One region of the Streptomyces sp. GS7 genome, then DNA from elsewhere that is predicted to be linked to it. Evidence: riboswitches for the same ligand, from Rfam matches in the RefSeq annotation. Region 1 holds a riboswitch; each other region holds the start of a gene.

Region 1 (7,586 bases):
GGCGGCGCTGCCCGGGGCGTATCGGCACGCGGTCCAGGTACGTGGTGTAGCCGACCAGGTCCTCGGCGGCGGCCAGCGCGCCGCGGGACTCGGGGGTGAGCCAGAGGGGGCCGGCGGGACCGGTGCCCACCACGACGACCTCGCCGTGCTCGGCGGCCGGCGGCGCTTCGGTGGCCGCGATCCGACTGGGCACCACCGCGACCGAGAAGTACGGGACGGTGTCGGCGTCGATGGCGGCGAGCCGGTCAGTGCGCTCACCGGACATGGTGGCGCGTTCGACGTAGCGGGCCTCCGCGATCCGGCCGGAGCGTGCCATGGCGCGGCGCACGGTCGGGAAGGTGCGGCCGAGCTTCATGACGACGGCGGAGTCGGTGGCGGCCAGCCGCGCCGTCAGCTCTTCCTCCGGCAGCGTGCCGGGGAGGATCGTCAGCACCTCGTCGGCCTCGGCGAGCGGGGTGCCCAGGCAGGCCGCGGCGGCGCTGAAGGAGGTGACGCCGGGGACGACCTCGGTCGGGTAGCGGTCGGCCAGCCGCTTGTGCATGTGCTGGTACGAGCCGTAGAAGAGCGGATCGCCCTCGGAGATGACGGCGACGGTGCGGCCGGCGTCGAGGTGGGCGGCGAGCCGGGCCGCCGCGGACTCGTAGAACTCGTCCAGCGCGCCCCGGTAGCCGCCGGGGTGGTCGGTCGACTCGGTGGTGACCGGGTAGACCAGCGCTTCCTCGATGTGGTCGGCTCGGATGTGCTTCGCCGCGATGGAGCGCGCGATGGAGCGTCCGTGCCGGGCGCTGTGATACGCCACCACGTCCGCCTGGGCGATGACCTCCACCGCCCGCACCGTCATCAGGGACGGGTCGCCGGGGCCGAGGCCGACGCCGTAGAGACGGCCGGTGGACCGCTCCGGGTGCTGCGCCGACTGCTGTTCCGGCACGCCGTTGTGGGCCTGCTGCTCGCTCACGCTCACTCTTCCTCGCTCGCCAGGGCGTTGATAGCGGCTGCGGTCATGGCGCTGCCGCCGCGCCGCCCGCGCACCACGATGTGATCCAGCTTCGACGGGTGGTCGATCAGCGCGTCCTTGGACTCGGCCGCGCCGATGAAGCCGACGGGTATGCCGATGACGGCGGCGGGGCGGGGCGCCCCTTCCTCGATCATTTCGAGGAACCGGAAGAGAGCGGTGGGGGCGTTGCCGAAGGCGACCACCGCGCCCTCCATCCGGTCCCGCCACAGTTCCAGCGCGGCGGCGCTGCGCGTCGTCCTCATCCGCGCGGCGAGCTCCGGCACGGACGGGTCGGTGAGCGTGCAGAGCACCTCGTTGTCGGCGGGCAGCCGCTTGCGGGTGACGCCGCTGGCGACCATGTTGGCGTCGCAGAGGATCGGTGCACCGGCGCGCAGTGCGGCGCGGGCACGCGCCACGACCCCGGGGCTGAAGGCCAGGTCGCGTACGAGGTCGACCATGCCGCAGGCGTGGATCATCCGGACCGCGACCTGGCCGGCGTCGGCGGGCAGCCCGGAGAGATCCGCCTCGGCGCGGATGGTGGCGAAGGACTGGCGGTAGATCTCCGCCCCGTCCTTTTCGTACTCGAACGCGGTCACTGGGGCCTCGGGGTGGTGGGTTGAGGGGTGATGGGGGTGGTGTGGGACGGACCCGGTGCCGGTCGTGTTTCACGTGAAACCGGGTCCGGTGCGGCCGATTCCCGTGAAACGGTGGGCAGTTGGGGTGTTTCACGTGAAACCGGCGCCGGTCGTGAGGGTCTCCGTACGGCGGGGGACGGTGCCGGGTCCTCGGGCCGTACGACGGCGGTGCGGTAGCCGTCGGGTGTCGCGACGACATCGACCCACGTTCCGCGGGGGTGTCCGCAGCGGCGTGCGCAGCCGGACCAGTGGACGGGGAGGCCGCCGCCTCCCGCGGGTGCGGAGGCACCCTCGGCGAGGGCGGCGGCGACGTCGGCGCGGACATCCGTCAGGGACTTGGTGCACCCGGGGCGGCCGGTGCAGGCGCTGAGGCCGTGCCAAGGGGAGGCCGGGTCGGTGATCAGCCCGGCGGTGGCGAGTTCGCGGAGGCGCAGGGGCGCGGTCGCGGCCGGCAGGCCGGGAAGGACGATCCCGCGCCAGGGGGTGAGCCGCAGTTCGCCCGCGCCGTCGTCGGCGGCGATGCCGGTCAGCGCGCGCCACTGGGCGACGGTCAGCCGACCCAGGGGCGCGAGAACGGCAAGCGCCCGGCGCCCGTCGGCGCCGTCGACGAGGCCGGGGGCGCGGGAGTCGGCGTACCGCGGGGCAGAGAGCGGACCGGGGGCCTCGGCGGCATCCGCAGCGCATTCCGAATATCCCGCGTCATTCACGCAATTCACGTCATTCACGTGTTCCGCGGCGATGCCCGCCGCCCGCAGGGCTCGCGCCACCTCGCGGGCGGTGAGCGCGCGGTCGGCGGGGAGTTCGCGGACCCGCCAGGCGCCGCTGCCGCTCGCCGCGGCGATGGTCAGAAAGGTCTCGGCGGCGGTGAGCGCGGCACGCGGAACGTCCTCGCCGGCGATCCGCAGCGCGGCCGGGTCGTCACCGACCCGCAGCAGCGCCCCGCTCCCGGACGCGGCACCCGCAGCGCCCGATTCCGCGATCTCCGATCCCGCGATGCCCGATTCTGCGATCAAGGTCACATCGCCGCCGAGCCCCGCCACATCCCCCCGCCCGTCGTCGAGGACGAAGAGGAACCGGCCCGAAAGCCCCGTCGCGGCCGTGCTCGCGCAGAGCAGCGCGTCCAGGCCGCGGGCCCACACCCGCACGTCAGGCGGGGTGTGCCGGTCCAGTCCGGCCAGCGGCGAGGCCACGATGTTGCGGATCCGCTCATGGCGGACGGAAGGGAGCAGCCCGGCGCCGGCGAGCAGGTCCGCGAGCCGCCGGCCGCAGCCGTCGGGCAGTCCGCGGAGTTCGGCGTTGCCGCGGGAGGTGAGCGAGAGGTGGCCGTCGCCGAGGTGTGCGGCGGCGTCTGCGAGCGCGGTGGCCTGGCCTACCGTCAAGTCCCCTGCCGGCAGCCGCACTCGGGCCAGCTGCCCGTCCGCGGCGGAGTGCAGCCGCAGCGCTCCCGGGCAGGCGTCACCACGATCCCGTACGGGCGGTTCGGCCCGGTGGGGCGGTGGTGCGGGGGAGGGCGGCATGGCGGCGAGCATACCTACGCCGGGTCGCTCCGAAACCGGGGGCGCAAGGCCCCGGCGAGCGCCCCCGGAGGCGCGCTCCCGCTGCCGGGACGCAGCCCTTACTATGCAGGTCGGTGGGTCGGCTGACCCGCCGGACGCCAGCGACGGCGCCAGGGAGGAAGCCCGGTGAGAATCCGGCGCGGTCCCGCCACTGTGAACCCGGCCACCGCCGGGTGAGCCAGGAACTCCCGCCGTCCATACGACCACCCGGGGCGCGGATACCCCGAGGAAGGCTGCGCCGTGATCCTGCTGCTGTCGACCTCCGACACCGACCTGCTCAGCGCTCGTGCCGCCGCGGGGCCGGTGCCGTACCGGCTCGCCAACCCGGCCCGACTCGACGTCGCCGAACTGCCCGGCCTCCTCGACGGCACCGATCTCGTCGTCGTACGCCTCCTCGGCGGCATCCGCGCCTGGCAGGAGGGGCTCGACGTGCTGCTGGCCGCGGACCAGCACCGCCCGGTCGTCGTCCTCACCGGTGAACAGGCCCCCGACGCCCAGCTCATGGAGGCGTCCACCGTCCCGGTCGGCATCGCGGCCGAGGCGCACGCCTACCTCGCGCACGGCGGCCCGGCCAACCTGGAGCAGCTGGCCCGCTTCCTCAGCGACACCGTCCTGCTCACCGGCCACGGTTTCGAGCCGCCCGCGCCCGCGCCCTCCTGGGGCCGGCTGGAGCGCGCGGCGTGCGACGCCGGCGGCCCGACGGTCGCCGTGCTCTACTACCGCGCCCACCACATGAGCGGCAACACCGCCTTCGTACAAGATCTGTGCGACCGGATCGAGGAGGCCGGCGGCCGTCCGCTCCCGCTCTTCGTCGCCTCGCTGCGCGCCCCCGAGCCGGAGCTGATCGAGGAACTGCGCGCCGCCGACGCGATCGTCACCACCGTGCTGGCCGCGGGCGGCACCAAGCCCGCGGAGGCGTCGGCGGGCGGCGACGACGAGTCCTGGGACGCGGGCGCGCTGGCCGCCCTGGACGTGCCGATCCTCCAGGCGCTGTGCCTGACCGGGTCGCGCGCCGCCTGGGAGGAGAACGACGAGGGGGTGTCCCCGCTCGACGCCGCCTCGCAGATCGCGGTGCCCGAGTTCGACGGGCGGCTGATCACCGTGCCGTTCTCCTTCAAGGAGATCGACGAGGACGGCCTCCCGGTGTACGTCGCCGACCCCGAACGCGCCGCCCGGGTCGCCGGGATCGCCGTCCGGCACGCCCGGCTGCGGCACATCCCGGCCGCCGAGAAGCGCCTGGCGCTGGTGCTGTCCGCGTACCCCACCAAGCACTCCCGGATCGGCAACGCGGTCGGCCTGGACACCCCGGCGAGCGCCGTCGAGCTGCTGCGCCGCCTCCAGGCCGAGGGCTACGACTTCGGCGCCGAGCCGGTCCCCGGGCTCGCGTCCGGCGACGGCGACGAGCTGATCTACGCCCTCATCGAGGCCGGTGGCCACGACCAGGAGTGGCTGACCGAGGAGCAGCTGGCCCGCAACCCGGTCCGGATCCCGGCCGCCGACTACCGCCGCTGGTACGCGACGCTTCCGGAGGAACTCCGCAGCTCCGTCGAGGAGCACTGGGGCCCGCCGCCCGGCGAGATGTTCGTCGACCGCTCCCACAACCCCGACGGCGACATCGTGCTCGCCGCGCTGCGCCGCGGCAATCTGCTGATCCTCATCCAGCCGCCGCGCGGCTTCGGCGAGAACCCGATCGCGATCTACCACGACCCCGATCTGCCGCCCTCGCACCACTACTTGGCGGCCTACCGCTGGATCGCCGCCCCCGCCGCGGACGGCGGCTTCGGCGCCGACGCGATGGTGCACCTCGGCAAGCACGGCAATCTGGAGTGGCTGCCCGGCAAGAACGCCGGACTCTCCGCGGCCTGCGGCCCGGACGCGGCGCTCGGCGACCTCCCGCTCGTCTACCCGTTCCTGGTCAACGACCCGGGCGAGGGCACCCAGGCCAAGCGCCGGGTGCACGCCACCCTCGTCGACCACCTCGTCCCGCCGATGGCCCGCGCGGACTCCTACGGCGACATCGCCCGCCTTGAGCAGCTGCTCGACGAGTACGCCGCGATCTCCTCGATGGACCCGGCCAAGCTGCCCGCCATCCGCGCGCAGATCTGGACGCTGATCCAGGCCGCCAAGCTCGACCACGACCTGGGCATGGACGAACGCCCCGACGACGACGGCTTCGACGACTTCCTGCTGCACGTCGACGGCTGGCTGTGCGAGGTCAAGGACGCCCAGATCCGCGACGGGCTGCACGTCCTGGGCGGTGCGCCGACCGGCGAGGCGCGGGTCAACCTCGTCCTCGCCATCCTGCGCGCCCGGCAGATCTGGGGCGGCACCTCGGCGCTGCCCGGACTGCGCGAGGCACTGGGCCTGGACGAGTCGGCCGCGACCCGGACGGCCGCCGACGACGCCGAGGCCCTCGCCCGCGCGCTGGTCCAGGCGATGGAGGACGCGAAGTGGGACCCGGCCGCGGTGGCCGGGGTCGCCGACGGGCACCCGGCCGCGGTCGCCGACATCCTCGACTTCGCCGCCCGGCAGGTCGTGCCGCGGCTGGCCGCCACCACCGACGAACTCGACCACGCGGTGCACGCGCTCAACGGCGGCTTCGTGCCGGCCGGTCCGTCCGGCTCGCCGCTGCGCGGGCTGGTCAACGTCCTTCCGACGGGCCGCAACTTCTACTCCGTCGACCCCAAGGCCGTGCCGTCGCGCCTCGCCTGGGAGACCGGTCAGGCGCTCGCCGACTCGCTGCTGTCCCGCTACCGCGACGACAACGGCGACTGGCCGGAGTCGGTGGGCCTGTCCCTGTGGGGCACGAGCGCGATGCGCACCTCCGGGGACGATGTGGCGGAGGCGCTGGCGCTGCTCGGGGTCCGCCCCGTGTGGGACGACGCCTCGCGCCGGGTGACCGGCCTGGAGGCCGTCCCGCTCGACGAGCTGGGCCGCCCCCGCATCGACGTCACCCTCCGCATCAGCGGCTTCTTCCGGGACGCGTTCCCGCACGTCATCGGCCTGCTCGACGACGCGGTACGGCTCGCCGCCGGCCTCGACGAGCCCGCCGACCGCAACTTCATCCGGGCCCACGCCCAGGCCGACCTGGCCGCCCACGGCGACGAACGCCGCGCCACCACCCGGATCTTCGGCTCCCGTCCGGGCACGTACGGCGCGGGCCTGCTCCAGCTCATCGACTCCCGCGACTGGCGCACCGACGCGGACCTGGCCGAGGTCTACACCGTCTGGGGCGGCTACGCGTACGGCCGCGGGCTCGAAGGCCGCCCGGCCCGCGACGAGATGGAGACCGCCTACAAGCGCATCGCGGTGGCCGCCAAGAACACCGACACCCGCGAGCACGACATCGCGGACTCCGACGACTACTTCCAGTACCACGGCGGCATGGTCGCCACGGTCAAGGCGCTCAAGGGCAAGGCCCCCGAGGCGTACATCGGCGACTCGACCCGCCCCGAGACGGTCCGCACCAGGACGCTCGTCGAGGAGACCTCCCGGGTCTTCCGCGCCCGGGTCGTCAACCCCCGCTGGATCGAGGCGATGCGTCGCCACGGCTACAAGGGCGCCTTCGAACTCGCCGCAACCGTGGACTACTTGTTCGGCTACGACGCCACGACCGGGGTCGTCGCCGACTGGATGTACGACAAGCTCGCCCAGACCTACGTCCTCGACCCGGAGAACCGCGCCTTCCTCCAGGAGGCCAACCCCTGGGCACTGCACGGCATCGCCGAACGCCTGCTGGAGGCCGAGTCCCGCGGTATGTGGGAGAAGCCCGACGCGGAGACGCTGGCCGCCCTGCGGGACGCCTTCCTGGAGACGGAGGGCGAGCTGGAGGGGGAGGACTGAGGCGCGAAGTGGCGTGACGGGGGCGGCGTTTCACGTGAAACACCGCCCCCGTTCTCCTTCGCGAACCCCGTCCGGGCCCTCAACTCCGCGGCCACTCCAGCTGCTTGGCGCGGTGCACCCACGCCGCCAGGACCACCAGGACCGCGGTCGCGCCGCCCAGCGCCATCACGGTCGACGGCGACGTACGGTCCACGATCATCCCGCCGGCCAGCGCGCCGAGCGACAGCGTCGCCTGGAACGAGGCGGTGAACAGCACCGACGCCGCCTCCGGCGCGGCGGGCGCCGCCTTGGCGAACCAGGTCTGCGAAGCGACCGGTACCGCGCCGTACGCGATGCCCCAGACCACCAGCAGCACCAGCGCACCCCCTTCCCCGCGGCCCAGGACCGGAAGCAGCAGCGTGGCGAGGGCGAGCAGCCCCGCCGCGGCCCCGAAGACGGTGCGCGGGCGGCGCGCCACCATCCCGCCGCCGAGGAAGTTCCCGGCGATTCCCGCGATGCCGTACGCGAGCAGGAAAACGGTGATCAGCCCGGCGGATGCCACGTGGGTGACCTGTTCCA
Region 2 (7,586 bases), 7.5 Mb from region 1:
GGCCGCCCCGCCCAACGCACCGACGCCATACCGATATGCGGACAGCTAGTGACGCGCGCCACGTCACTGGCCTAAATTCATGCCGATTACACAGGAGTTCGCCAGGGACGGAGCCACGGGCATGACAGAGAAAGCCGATTCACCGGACCGCAGACCGGTCGTCACGCCCGGACGCGTGGTGGCCGGATTGTGCCTGCTCGCTCCGTTCGTGGCGATGCTGTGGGTGAGTTCGTACGCCAGGATCGAGCCGACGCTCATCGGGATCCCGTTCTTCTACTGGTACCAGATGGCGTGGGTGCTGATCTCGACCGCGCTCACCACGATCGCCTACAAACTCGTCCAGCGTGAGCAGCGCGCCCGCAAGGACGGTGCGGACCAGTGACGTTCACCTCCACCACCTCCACGGACCTCGCCGGCGCCCAGCTCGCCGCCGCCACCAAGGGCGTCAACGGCGTCGCGCTGGCCGTCTTCGTCTTCTTCTTCCTGGCCGTCACGGTCCTGGGCTTCCTCGCCGCCCGCTGGCGACAGGCCGAGCAGTCCGCCAACCTCGACGAATGGGGCCTGGGCGGACGCAGCTTCGGCACCTGGATCACCTGGTTCCTGCTCGGCGGCGACCTCTACACCGCGTACACGTTCGTGGCCGTCCCGGCGGCGATCTACGCGGCGGGCGCGTCCGGGTTCTTCGCCGTCCCGTACACCATCCTCGTCTACCCGCTGATCTTCACCTTCCTGCCCCGCCTGTGGTCGGTCTCGCACAAGCACGGGTACGTCACCACCTCGGACTTCGTACGCGGGCGGTTCGGCTCCAAGGGGCTGTCGCTGGCCGTGGCGCTCACCGGCATCCTGGCCACGATGCCGTACATCGCGCTCCAACTGGTCGGCATCCAGGCCGTCCTGGACGTGATGGGCATCGGCGGCGGGGAGCACACCAACTGGTTCGTCAAGGACCTGCCGCTGCTGATCGCGTTCGCCGTGCTGGCCGCGTACACCTATTCCTCGGGCCTGCGCGCGCCCGCGCTGATCGCGTTCGTCAAGGACGGGCTGATCTACCTCGTCATCGGGGTGGCGATCGTCTACATCCCGATCAAACTGGGCGGGTTCGACGCCGTCTTCCAGTCGGCGCACCAGGCGCTGGCCCAGACCGGACCGACCGGCAAATTGCGCGGTGAACTGACCAGCGGCCCCAACGCCCAGTGGGCGTACGCCACTCTGGCGCTCGGATCGGCGCTGGCGCTGTTCATGTACCCGCACTCGATCACCGCGACGCTGTCCTCGCGCAGCCGCAACGTGATCCGCCGCAACACCACGATCCTGCCCCTGTACTCGCTCATGCTGGGGCTGCTGGCGCTGCTCGGCTTCATGGCGATCAAGGCCGGTACGGACATCAAGGGCAACCCGCAGCTGGCGATCCCGCAGCTCTTCGCGGACATGTTCCCCAGCTGGTTCGCCGGGGTCGCCTTCGCCGCGATCGGCATCGGCGCGCTGGTGCCCGCGGCGATCATGTCGATCGCCGCCGCCAACCTCTTCACCCGCAACGTCTACAAGGACTTCCTGCGGCCCGGCGCCACCCCCGAGCAGGAGCACAGGGTCGCCAAGCTGGTCTCCCTCCTGGTCAAGGTCGGCGCGCTGGCCTTCGTCCTCACCATGGACAAGACGGTGGCGATCAACTTCCAGCTGCTGGGCGGCATCTGGGTCCTGCAGACCATGCCGGCGCTGGTGGGCGGCCTCTTCACCCGGTGGTTCCACCGCTGGGCCCTGCTGGCCGGCTGGGCGGTCGGCATGCTCTACGGCACCCTCGCCGCGTACGGGGTGGCCAGCCCGACCCAGAAGCACTTCGGCGGCTCCAGCGCGGAGATCCCCGGCATCGGCCAGATCGGCTACATCGGCCTGACCGCCTTCGTCCTGAACGTGGTGGTGGCGGTCGTCCTGACGTTCGCCCTGCGGGCCTTCAAGGCTCCCGAGGGCACCGACGAGACCTCCCCCGACGACTACACCGCCGACCTCGGCGACGAGGGCGTCACGGCCGACCTGCCGCCCGCCACGGCGGGGGCGCCGGCGGGGCACTGACCGCTGTCAACTCCGGCGGAGGGCCGCCGCGTTCACCAGGGACGCGGCGGCCCTCTCGTGTGCGGCACGGCAACCGCGCAGGATCAGTGGACCCAATCCTTCAGCGGCTCGGTGTCGAGGGTGATGCCAACCGGGTCCGGTAGGTGGAGCGACTTGCCGTACGACACGGTGCGCACGAGCTCGTAGCGCTCCCCGTCGGGCTCGCTGTAGACCGACAACTGGCACGACTTCCGGTCGATCAACAGGTAGAGCGGGATGCCGGTTTCGGCGTAGGCCCTGGGCTTCTCCACCCGGTAGCACTGCTCGGTTCCGGAGTCGTGCGAGGTGACCTCGACGGCCATCAGCACGGGGTCGGGGTCGGCCCATTCGCCCTGGCCCCCAAAAGAGCCACTGGGGGCCAGCGAGCCGTCCGGGTGAGCACGACCCTCGCGGTACGTCTGCGCCTTGAGCCCCTGGCTGTAGAGCCAGAGTTCGGGGCGGTGCTGCAGGCAGATGCGCGTGAGCCACTGAATGATCCGCCCGTGGTCCCCGTCCGGCAGGGGCTTGCTCCTGGCCTTCCCGTCGATGAGTTCCCACCGCACGCCCTCTTCCAGGCAGGCGAGTATCCGGGCGGCCTCTTCAAAGTGCTCGGCGTCCATGATGTGCGGGCGGTCGGCGAGCGCGGACATGGCGCTTCTCCTTGCTGTCGGACCGAGCAGGGAATGCAGAACCGACGATAGCCGAGGCCACCGACAGAAACCGCTTGATCACTCACCCCGCACTAGATGTGGGGGTGCGCGCCAGAGGCGACCACCACATGTATGCTCGTCCTCGCTGTCGCCGCAGGGGAATCCGGTGTGAATCCGGAACTGTCCCGCAACGGTATGCGTGCGCACCACCGGTCGTTCCGTACGGCCCGGTCGTGCGTCCCTGAGTCCGAGGACCTGCCGACGGCACGCCCGCACCGCCATCGGTGCGGCGTCGACACGTCCGGGCCCCGAGGGTTGGGCCGATGGACGCCGTGCGGCCTGCCCGCGCGCCCCTGACCGTCACGGGGTGCCGCCTGCCCGCGTGCGCCCGTCGCGCCGCCGCTCTCCTGGCCCCCGCCGAGTGAGGGAGAGCATCACGTGACCATCGCGCCAACGGAACCCGCGTCAGCCGCCGGGGTTGTGCAGCCCGCGGCGGCCACGCCTCCCCTCGGCTCGGACGGGCCGGGCACCGCGCTGCTGCGCGCCCTGACCGAGCTGACCGCGGATCTGCCCGAGACCGACCCCGGCAAGGTGGCCGCCGCCGCGCTGCGCGGCCGGCACCCGGGCTCCGACGAGGCCGAGTTGCGGTCGCTGGCGATCGACGCCGCGGCGGGTCTGATCGGCGACGAGCCGCAGTACTCCAAGCTCGCCGCGCGCCTGCTCACCCGCGCCGTCGCCGAGGAGGCGGCCGGCCAGGGCGCGGTCTCCTTCTCCGCCTCCGTGGCGACCGGTCACCGGGAGGGGCTGATCGCGGACGGGACCGCGGAGTTCGTGCGGACGCACGCCGAGCGGCTGGACGCGCTGGTGCACGGTGCCCTGGCGGACGGCGCCGACGACCGTTTCGGGTACTTCGGGCTGCGGACGCTGCACTCGCGCTACCTGCTGCGCCACCCCACCACCCGGCAGGTCATCGAGACCCCGCAGCACTTCCTGCTGCGGGTGGCCTGCGGCCTGGCCGAGGACGACTCGGCGCGGGCGCTCGCGGACGTCGCCGAGCTGTACCGGCTGACCAGCACGCTGTCCTACCTCCCCTCCTCCCCCACGCTGTTCAACTCCGGTACGCGGCACCCGCAGATGTCCTCGTGCTATCTGCTGGACTCGCCGCTGGACGAGCTGGACTCGATCTACGACCGCTACCACCAGGTGGCGCGGCTCTCCAAGCACGCGGGCGGCATCGGCCTCTCGTACTCCCGCATCCGCGCCCGCGGTTCGCTGATCCGCGGCACCAACGGGCACTCCAACGGCATCGTGCCGTTCCTGCGCACCCTGGACGCCTCGGTCGCGGCGGTCAATCAGGGCGGCCGGCGCAAGGGCGCGGCCTGCGTCTACCTGGAGACCTGGCACGCCGACATCGAGGAGTTCCTGGAGCTGCGCGACAACACGGGCGAGGAGGCCCGGCGCACCCACAACCTCAACATCGCGCACTGGATCCCGGACGAGTTCATGCGCCGGGTCGAGGCGGACGCCGACTGGTCGCTGTTCTCGCCGGCCGACGTGCCGGAGCTGGTCGACCTGTGGGGCGAGGAGTTCGACACTGCGTACCGGGGGGCGGAGGCCGCGGGCAAGGCCCTCAAGCAGATCCCGGCCCGGGTGCTGTACTCCCGCATGATGCGGACCCTGGCGCAGACCGGCAACGGCTGGATGACGTTCAAGGACGCCGCCAACCGCACCGCCAACCAGACCGCCGAGCCGGGCAACGTCGTGCACTCCTCCAACCTCTGCACGGAGATCCTGGAGGTGACCGACGACGGGGAGACCGCGGTCTGCAACCTGGGGTCGGTCAACCTCGCGGCGCATCTCGGCGAGGACGGCCGGATGGACTGGGAGCGGCTGGACGCCACCGTCCGTACGGCCGTCACCTTCCTCGACCGGGTGGTGGACATCAACTTCTACCCGACCGGGCAGGCCGCCGCCTCCAACTCCCGCTGGCGCCCGGTCGGTCTGGGCCTGATGGGCCTGCAGGACGTCCTGTTCCGGCTGCGGCTGCCGTTCGACTCGGCGGAGGCGCGGGAGCTGTCGACCCGTATCTCCGAGCGGATCATGCTCGCCGCCTACGAGGCGTCCGCCGACCTCGCCGACCGGCACGGCCCGCACCCGGCCTGGTCCGCGACCCGTACGGCCCGCGGTGTGCTGCACCCGGACCACTACCCGAACGCCGAGCCCCGCTGGGCGGACCGCTGGGCGGCGCTGCGCACCCGCGTCGCCGCGACCGGGATGCGCAACTCCCTGCTGCTGGCGATCGCGCCGACCGCCACCATCGCCTCCATCGCCGGTGTGTACGAGTGCATCGAGCCGCAGGTCTCCAACCTCTTCAAGCGCGAGACGCTGTCCGGTGAGTTCCTCCAGGTCAACGCGTACCTGATCGAGGAGCTCAAGGCCCTGGGCCTGTGGGACGCGCGGACCCGGGACGCGCTGCGGGACGCCAACGGCTCCGTACAGGACGTGAGCTGGATCCCCGAGGACGTCCGGCACCGCTACCGCACCGCGTGGGAGATCCCGCAGCGCGCGCTGATCGACATGGCCGCGGACCGTACGCCCTATCTGGACCAGAGCCAGTCGCTGAACCTCTTCATGGCACAGCCGACCATCGGCAAGCTCAGCTCGATGTACGCCTACGCCTGGAAGCGCGGCATCAAGACGACCTACTACCTGCGCTCGCGGCCGGCGACCCGGATCGCCCAGTCGGCCCGCGCCGCGACCGTCCCCGCGCAACCGCCGGTGACCGACCCCGAGGCGGTCGCCTGCTCCCTGGAAAACCCCGAGTCCTGCGAGGCATGCCAGTAATGTCCACCCCCGCCGCCGACCGCCCCAAGAACCTCCTCGACCCCGGGTTCGAACTGACCCTGCGCCCCATGCGGTACCCGGACTTCTACGACCGCTACCGGGACGCGATCAAGAACACCTGGACCGTCGAGGAGGTCGACCTCCACTCCGACGTCGCCGACCTCGCCAAGCTGTCCCCCGGCGAGCAGCACATGATCGGCCGGCTGGTCGCGTTCTTCGCCACCGGTGACTCGATCGTCGCCAACAACCTGGTGCTGACCCTCTACAAGCACATCAACTCCCCGGAGGCGCGGCTCTACTTGAGTCGTCAGCTCTTCGAGGAGGCGGTGCACGTCCAGTTCTACCTGACGCTGCTGGACACCTACCTCCCCGATCCGGACGATCGCGCCGCCGCCTTCGCGGCCGTGGAGAACATCCCGTCCATCCGGGAGAAGGCGCAGTTCTGCTTCCGGTGGATGGACCACGTCGAGCAGATGGAGCGGCTGGAGACCAAGGCCGACCGCCGCCGCTTCCTGCTCAACCTCATCTGCTTCGCGGCCTGCATCGAGGGGCTGTTCTTCTACGGCGCGTTCGCGTACGTCTACTGGTTCCGGTCGCGCGGTCTGCTGCACGGGCTGGCCACCGGCACCAACTGGGTCTTCCGCGACGAGTCGATGCACATGGAGTTCGCCTTCTCGGTGGTGGACACGGTCCGCGAGGAGGAGCCGGACCTCTTCGACGACGCGCTCCGGCAGCAGGTCACCGACATGCTCAAGGAGGCCGTGGAGGCGGAGCTCCAGTTCGGCCGGGACCTGTGCGGCGACGGACTGCCCGGGATGAACACCGAGTCGATGCGCGAGTACCTCCAGTGCGTCGCCGACCAGCGGCTGCAGCGGCTGGGCTTCCCGCCGGTCTACGGCTCGGAGAACCCGTTCTCCTTCATGGAACTCCAGAACGTCCAGGAGCTGACCAACTTCTTCGAGCGGCGGGCCTCGGCCTACCAGGTCGCCGTCGAGGGCTCGGTCTCGTTCGACGACGAGTTCTGACCGACACGTCCGCGCACCTCTCCGCACCCTGACGACCGGCGCGTTCCGGCCACCCGCCAATTGTGAGCGTTCGATTAGCGGGTGGCCGGACCGGCAACCGGAGCCACCTCCACCGCATCTACGCGAGTATGGAGGGCACGAAAAAACGTCGCCGGTACTTCGACTATCCGCGCCAGGGGAAGCGGGGCCTGCGCCGCTGGCTGCCGTCATGGCGGCTGTGGCTGGGCTGCTGCGCCTTCGGAGTCGCCTGCCTGGCCGGGCTGTTCGCGGTCGTCTACGCCAAGGTCGACATCCCCAACGAGAACGCGCTGGCCAACAAGGAGGCCACCGTCTACTACTGGGCGGACGGCAGCCAGATGGTCAGCGTGGGCGCGGTCAACCGGCAGAACGTCACCCTCGACAAAGTGCCGGAACACGTCCAGGACGCGGTGATAGCCGCCGAGAACGCCACCTTCTACAGCGATTCCGGCGTCTCCTTGACCGGTATCGGCCGCGCCGTGGTGAACATGCTGTCCGGCGGGGACACCCAGGGCGGCTCCACGATCACCCAGCAGTATGTGAAGAACACCTATCTCTCCCCGGACCAGACTGCCACCCGCAAGGTGAAGGAATTCATCATCGCGCTGAAGGTCAACAACCAGAAGTCCAAACGGGAGATACTGCGCGGCTATCTCAACACCAGCTGGTTCGGCCGCGGTTCGAACGGCATTCAGGCGGCGGCGCACGCGTACTACGGCATCGACGCCAAGGACCTGAACCCCAGTCAGGGGGCCTTGCTGGCGTCCCTGCTGAAGGGCGCCGAGCAGTACGACCCGGGGCTGGGCAAGGCCAATCACGAGCGGGCGGTGGCGCGCTGGAAGTGGATACTCGACCGGCTGGTCGCCACCGGGAAGATGAGCAAGGAAGAACGGGCCACGTACCAGGAATTCCCGGAGCCGCGCCCGGTGGCCAAGCCCACCAGCCAGGCCGGCCAGATCGGCTA
Region 3 (7,586 bases), 4.8 Mb from region 1:
CGGGTCCAGCCAGCGGCCCTCGTACATCAGCCGGCCCAGGCGCCGGCCCTCGTTGTGGTACTGGGCGAGGGTGTCCTCGTTGTGGATCGCGTTGACCAGGCGCTCGTACGCCGCGTGCAGCAGGGCCATCCCGGGCGCCTCGTAGATGCCGCGGCTCTTGGCCTCGATGATCCGGTTCTCGATCTGGTCCGACATGCCCATGCCGTGTCGCCCGCCGACGGCGTTGGCCTCCATCACCAGGTCGACGGGGGAGTCGAACTCCTTGCCGTTGATCGTCACCGGCCGGCCCTGGTCGAAGCCGATGGTGACGTCCTCGGTGAGGATCTCGACCTCGGGGTCCCAGAACCGCACGCCCATGATCGGCTCCACGGTCTCCACGCCGTTGTCCAGGTGCTCCAGGGTCTTGGCCTCGTGAGTGGCGCCCCAGATGTTGGCGTCGGTGGAGTACGCCTTCTCCGTGCTGTCGCGGTAGGGCAGGTCGTGGGCGAGCAGCCACTCCGACATTTCCTTGCGGCCGCCGAGCTCGGTCACGAAGTCCGCGTCCAGCCAGGGCTTGTAGATCCGCAGCTGCGGGTTGGCGAGCAGGCCGTAGCGGTAGAACCGCTCGATGTCGTTGCCCTTGAAGGTCGAGCCGTCGCCCCAGATCTGCACGTCGTCCTCGAGCATCGCCCGTACCAGGAGGGTGCCCGTGACGGCGCGGCCGAGCGGCGTGGTGTTGAAGTAGGCACGCCCGCCCGAGCGGATGTGGAACGCCCCGCAGGTGAGCGCGGCCAGGCCCTCCTCGACCAGCGCCGCACGGCAGTCGACCAGGCGCGCGATCTCGGCGCCGTAGGTCTTCGCGCGGCCGGGCACCGAGGCGATGTCGGGCTCGTCGTACTGGCCGATGTCGGCGGTGTAGGTGCACGGGATGGCGCCCTTGTCGCGCATCCACGCGACCGCGACGGAGGTGTCGAGGCCGCCCGAGAAGGCGATGCCGACGCGCTCGCCGGCGGGAAGGGAGGTGAGGACCTTAGACATGGGAAGAGTATGCACGATTCCACATGACTATGCAATGGGGTTCGGTGGTGAGAGCGGGGCGGCCTTCGCCGGGTCCGCCCCGCCGGGGCCGTTCGGCATCCGTGCCGACGAGGGGAACCAGGTGCCCGGCGCTCCTCGGCATCCATCACGGAGCCGGCGGCGCCCCGGCCCCTCGGGGGTCTGCCGGTCAGGACGCGGGCAGCTCGCCGCGGACGGTGCGGGCCGCGGCGACCAGGTGGAACCCCCGACCGGCTTCCCCTTCTCGCGGGCGGGCGGTACCTGCCCCCTCTGGAACGTCTACGGGGCGTTCACCGCCCCCGGCCGCATCCACGTCCAGATCGCCGAAATTCCCCACGCGCAGCGCTACTTGTGGACGGCCCACGTGGCGACCCGGCAGCGTGGTGGCTGGGGCGCGAGGGGATGGCCGTTGACTCGTCTTCCGTTGACACGGCCTGACGCACCGGCGGAATCGCGGGCGGGGCCGGCTTCGTCAGGCGGGTGGGGGCGCCGTGGCGGCCGTGGGCATGGCATCGAGGAGGCGTGCGATCTCGGGGTCGCACAGGCTGTACCGGACGATGCGGCCGTCCTTGGCCGCGTGGACCGCGCCGGACGCGCGGAGCAACCGCAGTGCCTGGGAGACCGCGGTGTCCCGGATGCCGGTGGCGAGCGCCAGGTCGGAGACCGCGATGGGGCCGGCCCGGTGCACGGCGAGGAGCAGCGAGAGGCGGCCGGGATCCGCGAGCAGGGCGAAGCGCTCGGACCAGGTGCATACCTGGCCGCGGTCGCCGATGCCTTCGATGGCATCGCACACGGTGTGGTGGTCAATGGCGCGTTGATGTGCGCGGTCCGGCGGAACCAAGTGCATGCGCCCCATTCTTGCCGCACTTCACCCTCGTAACCAAGACACCTGCGTATCTGTGCAGGCTTGTAGCCACAGTGGCCGAACCTCTACGGTGGTCCCGCCGTGGTGCTCGGGAAGACCGGTGACAGCCCTGACAGGGGCTGGAGTCCGGAGCGGCCCTCGCCACTGTGATCGGGGAGTCGACATACCTCCGCCGGAAGGCGGACGCCACTGGGGACCTTCGGGTTCCTGGGAAGGCCGGGTACGCCGGCGTTCGACCCGTCAGCCAGGAGACCGGCCACGGCACCGTACGTCCCCGTCCACGAGGTGCTGGAGAGGCTCCCTGAGATGACCCTGTCTGAAAACTCCGCCATGTCCACCGCAGAAGCGGTGATTCCGACCACACCGCTGATGCGGTGGGAGCGCAAGGACTGGATACGCACCGGCGGACTCCTGGCGGCGATAGCCGCGCTGCATGTCGTCGCCTTCGCGATCCTGGTGATGCTGGTCGCGCCGCACCACTACACCGTCGGCAAGCAGGTCTTCGGCCTCGGCCTGGGCGTCACCGCCTACACCCTGGGCATGCGGCACGCCTTCGACGCCGACCACATCGCGGCCATCGACAACACCACCCGCAAGCTGATGGCCGACGGCAAGCGTCCCCTCTCGGTGGGATTCTGGTTCGCCCTGGGGCACTCCTCCATCGTGCTCCTGCTCGCCGGAGGCATCGCCGCCGGAGCGCATGTCGTCACCACCTTGACCGACGACAACTCCAGTGCCCGACAGACCCTCGGCCTGGTCGGTACCAGCGTCTCCGGCGGCTTCCTCTATCTGATCGCCGCCCTCAACCTCCTCTCCCTGGCCGGCATCTACCGGGTCTTCAAGGCGATGCGCGCAGGCCAGTTCGACGAGCACGAACTGGAGAAGCACCTGGACTCCCGCGGCTTCATGAACCGCATCCTGGGCCGACTCACCAAGTCCATCACCCGCCCCGGCCAGATGTTCCCGCTCGGCTTCCTCTTCGGGATCGGCTTCGACACCGCCACCGAGGTCACCTTGATGGTGATGGCGGGCTCAGGCGCCGCCGCCGGGCTGCCCTGGTACGCGATCCTGTGCCTGCCGCTGCTGTTCGCCGCGGGCATGAGCCTGTTCGACACCCTCGACGGCACCTTCATGAACTTCGCCTACCACTGGGCGTTCTCCAACCCGGTGCGCAAGGTCTACTACAACCTCACCATCACCGGCCTGTCCATCGCGGTCGCCTTCCTCATCGGCACCATCGAACTGGTCGGCGTCCTCCACGAGCAACTCGGCCTCGACGACGCCGTCACCAACTGGATCTCCGGCATCGACCTGAACAACGTGGGCTTCATCATCGTCGGCCTGTTCGTGGCGGTCTGGGCCTGCGCACTGGCCTACTGGCGGTTGGCCAAGGTCGAACACCGCTGGAAGCCCAAGGCCGCGGAACCGAACTGACGCATCGGCCGGCCGCTCGGCAGCCCCGGTCCGCCGACGGGCCGGGGCTCGTCGCCGAGCGTCACAGCTCTCCGCCGCGCTCCTTCCGGGTACTCGGGGGCCGGCGGGGCGCAGGTGATCTTCAGGCGCCGGGTTTTCAGGGCTGACCGGCCTTGTGAAGGAGGGACGTCAGACGCGCCAACCCCGCTGGCCCGCAGCCGTCCGCGACAGCCTGGTCGACGATGCTTTTCGCCGCGGTGAGCATCCCCACATCGATTCCGTGGCTGATCGACGCCCTGATCGCCGCTCGCGACATCCTCGACTCCCTCATCGGACTCCCGCCGCACGGCCAGGCCGTCCCTTCGCGCTGAAGGCGAAGGACCCGGTTCACGACACGTCGTTGCCGCTCTGGCCACCCGCTTCTCCGGCGCGCCGACGTCATGCCTGGCGCGTCGGCAGCACGATCGCCTGGCGCAGGTTCACATGGCGGGCGCGGCTCGTCGTGTAGGCGATCAGGTCCGCGATGTCGTCCGCCGACAGGCCGATCAGCGCGTCGAACATGCCGTCCAGCTGGCCGGACAGCTCCGCGTTGTCGATGTGGCCGCCCAACTCCGTGTCCGTGAGCCCGGGTTCGATGTTGGTGACACGGACGTCGCGCGGGCCCAGCTCGGTGCGCAGGGACTGCGAGAGGTAGGTCAGAGCGGCCTTCGTCGCCCCGTACACCGCGTAGTTGGGGAACGGGACGTGGGCTCCGATCGACGAGATGTTCACCAGGTCCGCCGTCCGGCCCGCGGCCGCCACCGCGATCAGGTCCGGGGTGAACGCGCGGATGACGCGCAGGGCGCCGGCCACGTTCGTGTCCAGCATGCGCTGCCACTCGTCGGCGCGGCCGTCGGTGACGGGGTTCGGCAGCATCACGCCTGCCGCATTGACCACCAGGTCGACCTCGCCGTACGCGGCGTGCACCCGCTCCACCGCCGCATCCACGGAGTCCGCGTCCGTGACGTCGGTGGCCACCGCGAGAGCCTGCCCGCCGTCCGCCTCGATCCCGGTGGCCAGCTCGGTGAGCCGATCGGCGCGGCGGGCCAGCAGCGCCACCCGCACGCCGTGCGAGGCGAGCAACCGGGCGGTGGCCTCGCCCATGCCACTGGCGGCTCCGGTGACGACGGCGGTGCGGCCGGTGAGGGTGTCGTACGACATGGGAACTCCTGGTTCGGTGGGTGTCGTCGCCGGCGTCTCCCGGCGACGACACCCATCCTGGGCCCGGCCGCCGTGCTTACCCAGGGCTGCCGTTTTCCTGGGTCCGGCAGTACCAGGAACACGACGGTCCCGGGGCCTATGATCGCCGGCATGGACATATCCATCGGCCCGGAAATCGGCGACTTCCTGCGCTCGCGGCGCGCCCGCATCCAGCCCGAGGAGGTCGGCCTGCCGGGGCACGGCAGGCGGCGGGTGCCGGGCCTGCGCCGCGAGGAGGTCGCCCAGCTCGCGGGCGTCAGCGTCGACTACTACATCCGCCTCGAACAGGGCCGCGGCCCCTCGGTGTCGGACGCCGTACTCGACGCCATCGGGCGCGTCCTGCGCCTCGACGACACCGAGCAGGAATACCTGCGCAGGGTGGCCAGGCCCACCACCCGCCGCCCCTCGGCCACGCGCGGCACGCCCGCCGGAGGGCACGCTCCCCAGAAGGTCCGCCGCGGCCTGCGCCTCCTGCTGGACACCATCGACAAGGCCCCGGCGTTCGTGCTCGGCCGACGTATGGACGTGCTCGCCTGGAACGCCCTGGGCGACGCCCTCGTCGGCTTCTCGCAGATGGCCCCCAAGGACCGCAACATGCCACGCCAGGTGTTCCTCAACCCGCGGGCGCATGAGCTGTACCCGGACTGGCCGGCGGTGGCCGCGGAGACGGTCGCCCATCTGCGCCTGGACGCGGGAAACCATCCGCAGGACGCGCAACTGGCCACGCTGGTGGGCGAGTTGTCATTGGCGAGCGAGGACTTCCGTCGACTGTGGGCGGACCACCAGGTCAAGGAGAAGACCTACGGGGCGAAGCGCATGACGCACCCCGTCGTCGGCGAACTCACCATGCCCTACGAGACGTTGACGGTGACGGGGGAGCCCGACCAGATGCTGGTGGTCTACCCGCCGGAGCCTGGGTCGCAGACGGAGGAGCGCCTGAAGCTGCTGGCCAGTTGGGCGGCGACACCGGCGGTGTGACCGGAGCGCGGCCCCGAAACGGACCGGACGGTGCGGCCCCGGGCAGGGAGAGGGGGCGGTGACCATGTGGGCGAGGGTGATCCAGACGGGGTCGAAGAGAACGGCCGGCAGCATGGCCGAGCGGCCCACCTGTCGGCTGATGCCCGTCGCCGCACCTCCTGTCGTGCCGTCAGTAGTCCGGCAGGTCGAAGGCCGTGGCGGCGAGGAAGGCCGCCATGGTCTCGGGGGCGGGCTCCTCGAAGCCCGCCGCGCCGGCGGGGTCGGAGTCGGCCCCGCCATCCGTGCCCGAGCCCGCGTCCCCGGTGGCGGTCAGGGCTCTGCCCGCGTCGAGCAGTGCCTGATTGGCGGCCACGTGGTCGCGTAGCCGCTCCTCGTAGGCGGGGTAGGCGGCCCGGTGATCGCCGTCGGCCGCGTGCAGTTCCCCGGCGAGCACGTAGGCCGCGGTCAGCGCCACACTCGTGCCCTGCCCGGTGAGCGGCGAGGGGCAGTACCCGGCGTCGCCGAGCAACGCGACACGGCCGCGTGACCAATGGTCCATCCGGATCTGCGCGACCACGTCGTAGTGGAAGGCGTCCGTCTCCCACATGGCCTTGAGGAAGCGCGGCACTTCCCACCGCAGCCCGGCGCAGCGCTCCGCGATCAGCCGCTTCTGCTCCGTGGTGTCGCGTGGCAGCAGCCGCTCGGTCGGCTCGTCGGAATGGAAGCCGACGAAGACGCGCAGCTCGGCGTTGTCCCGTACGGTCATGGCCATGCATCCCCACACGCCGTCGCCACAGGGGCCGTGGAAGACCTCCCAGCGGTCCAGGCCGAGGTGGTTGGGGGCGCTCCACGCGGCGATGTAGGTGCCTATCGGGTGCAGGTAGTCGGATTCGGGGCCGAAGACCAGGCGGCGGGTGGCCGAATGGAGGCCGTCGGCGCCCACGACGAGGTCGAAGGAACGCTCGGCGCCGCTGGTGAAGTGGACCTGGACGCCGTCCTCGTGCTGAACGAGGCTGCGCATCGAGTCGCCGAAGAGGTACTCGACGCCGGGTCCGGCGGCCCGCCGCAGCAGGGTGCACAGCTCGTCGCGGAGGATCTCCACGTCGGGGCTGTCGACGGGGCCGCCGCTGAGCGTCCGCTCGGTGGTGCGGCGCAGCTCGCGGCCGTCCGCATCGACCTGGGACATGCCCCGCAGGCCGGTCTTGCGCGCCTGGACGTCCTGGAGCAGGCCCATCCGTTCGACGACGTGGAGGGCGCTGCCGCGCACGTCCACCGCCTGCCCGCCGGCGCGCGGCTCCGGAGCGCGCTCGACGACCGTGACGCGGAAGCCGTAGCGCTCCAGCCAGTAGGCCAGGGCGGTTCCGGCGATGCCTGCGCCGGAGATCAGGACCGAGGTCGTGTGCGAGTGGTGTGGTCGGACGCTGTCCGTCATGGTGAACCTTTCGGGATCGGTGCCGTTCGACCATCCTTGACGGGGGCGCCGACGGCCCGCCGACAGGACGCCGACACCGCTCCGACACCCCCGTGACCGCACCCCCGCCGGTGCCGCCCACATCGCTGACTGTCACTCACCGGGCGGGTCCGCACCTGGCGATCGCGCATGCCGGGTCGGTGGGCCGGAGGAAGGGGAAAGGCCAGCGGTCGAGCTGGGCCGCGACTCCGTCGCGGATGAGGTGCGGACCATGGGGGAACCAGGCGTCGAAGTCGCTGTTCCCCAGCTGCGTATGCCGGGCGGGGGTGGGGTGGAGCTCCGCCCGCGCTTCGACGAACTCCCTTGCAGTGCGGCGTAGTTCGGTCCTGTCGGCCTCGCGTCGCAGCCGGTCGCGCCAGGTGTTCGTGCTCGCTACACAGCCTGGAGGACCTTTACGGCGACGTCCTTCACGGTCTCCTGGGCGCCCGCCGCGCGCGGGAGGTCCGGGGGCGGGCGCGGCTCAGGTGCAGTCGGGGCACAGGCCCCGGTAGGTCATCTCGACGCCGGAGACGGTGAAGCCGAACCGCTCGGAAGGGGGCAGATCGGCCAGGGGGTCGCCGTCGGGGTGGACGTCGCGGATGGCGCCGCAGCGCGAGCACACCAGGT

The links. A riboswitch is a leader RNA that binds a small molecule or an ion and turns the genes downstream of it on or off. The one in region 1 is predicted to bind cobalamin.
Region 2: linked by a shared signal. The riboswitch ahead of GR130_RS33225 (ribonucleoside-diphosphate reductase subunit alpha) and the one ahead of cobN (cobaltochelatase subunit CobN) in region 1 are both predicted to bind cobalamin.
Region 3: linked by a shared signal. The riboswitch ahead of GR130_RS21965 (HoxN/HupN/NixA family nickel/cobalt transporter) and the one ahead of cobN (cobaltochelatase subunit CobN) in region 1 are both predicted to bind cobalamin.

What each region holds. Positions count from the first base shown of each region.
Region 1 is NZ_CP047146.1:133,826-141,411, forward strand. It holds gene GR130_RS00580 (precorrin-2 C(20)-methyltransferase) at 1-928, opposite strand, end outside; gene GR130_RS00585 (precorrin-8X methylmutase) at 958-1,590, opposite strand; gene cobG (precorrin-3B synthase) at 1,587-3,158, opposite strand; cobalamin riboswitch at 3,244-3,392, shown strand; gene cobN (cobaltochelatase subunit CobN) at 3,426-7,028, shown strand; gene GR130_RS00600 (MFS transporter) at 7,108-7,586, opposite strand, start outside.
Region 2 is NZ_CP047146.1:7,657,442-7,665,027, forward strand. It holds gene GR130_RS33210 (DUF3311 domain-containing protein) at 122-382, shown strand; gene mctP (monocarboxylate uptake permease MctP) at 460-2,067, shown strand; gene GR130_RS33220 (Uma2 family endonuclease) at 2,151-2,735, opposite strand; cobalamin riboswitch at 2,862-3,012, shown strand; gene GR130_RS33225 (ribonucleoside-diphosphate reductase subunit alpha) at 3,174-5,579, shown strand; gene GR130_RS33230 (ribonucleotide-diphosphate reductase subunit beta) at 5,570-6,604, shown strand; gene GR130_RS33235 (transglycosylase domain-containing protein) at 6,733-7,586, shown strand, end outside.
Region 3 is NZ_CP047146.1:4,960,063-4,967,648, reverse strand. It holds gene argG (argininosuccinate synthase) at 1-1,017, opposite strand, end outside; partial or broken gene GR130_RS42000 (short-chain fatty acyl-CoA regulator family protein) at 1,229-1,438, shown strand; gene GR130_RS21970 (ArsR/SmtB family transcription factor) at 1,508-1,882, opposite strand; cobalamin riboswitch at 1,966-2,175, shown strand; gene GR130_RS21965 (HoxN/HupN/NixA family nickel/cobalt transporter) at 2,207-3,334, shown strand; gene GR130_RS21960 (SDR family oxidoreductase) at 3,752-4,513, opposite strand; gene GR130_RS21955 (helix-turn-helix transcriptional regulator) at 4,664-5,530, shown strand; gene GR130_RS21950 (FAD-dependent oxidoreductase) at 5,700-6,941, opposite strand; gene GR130_RS21945 (Fur family transcriptional regulator) at 7,441-7,586, opposite strand, start outside.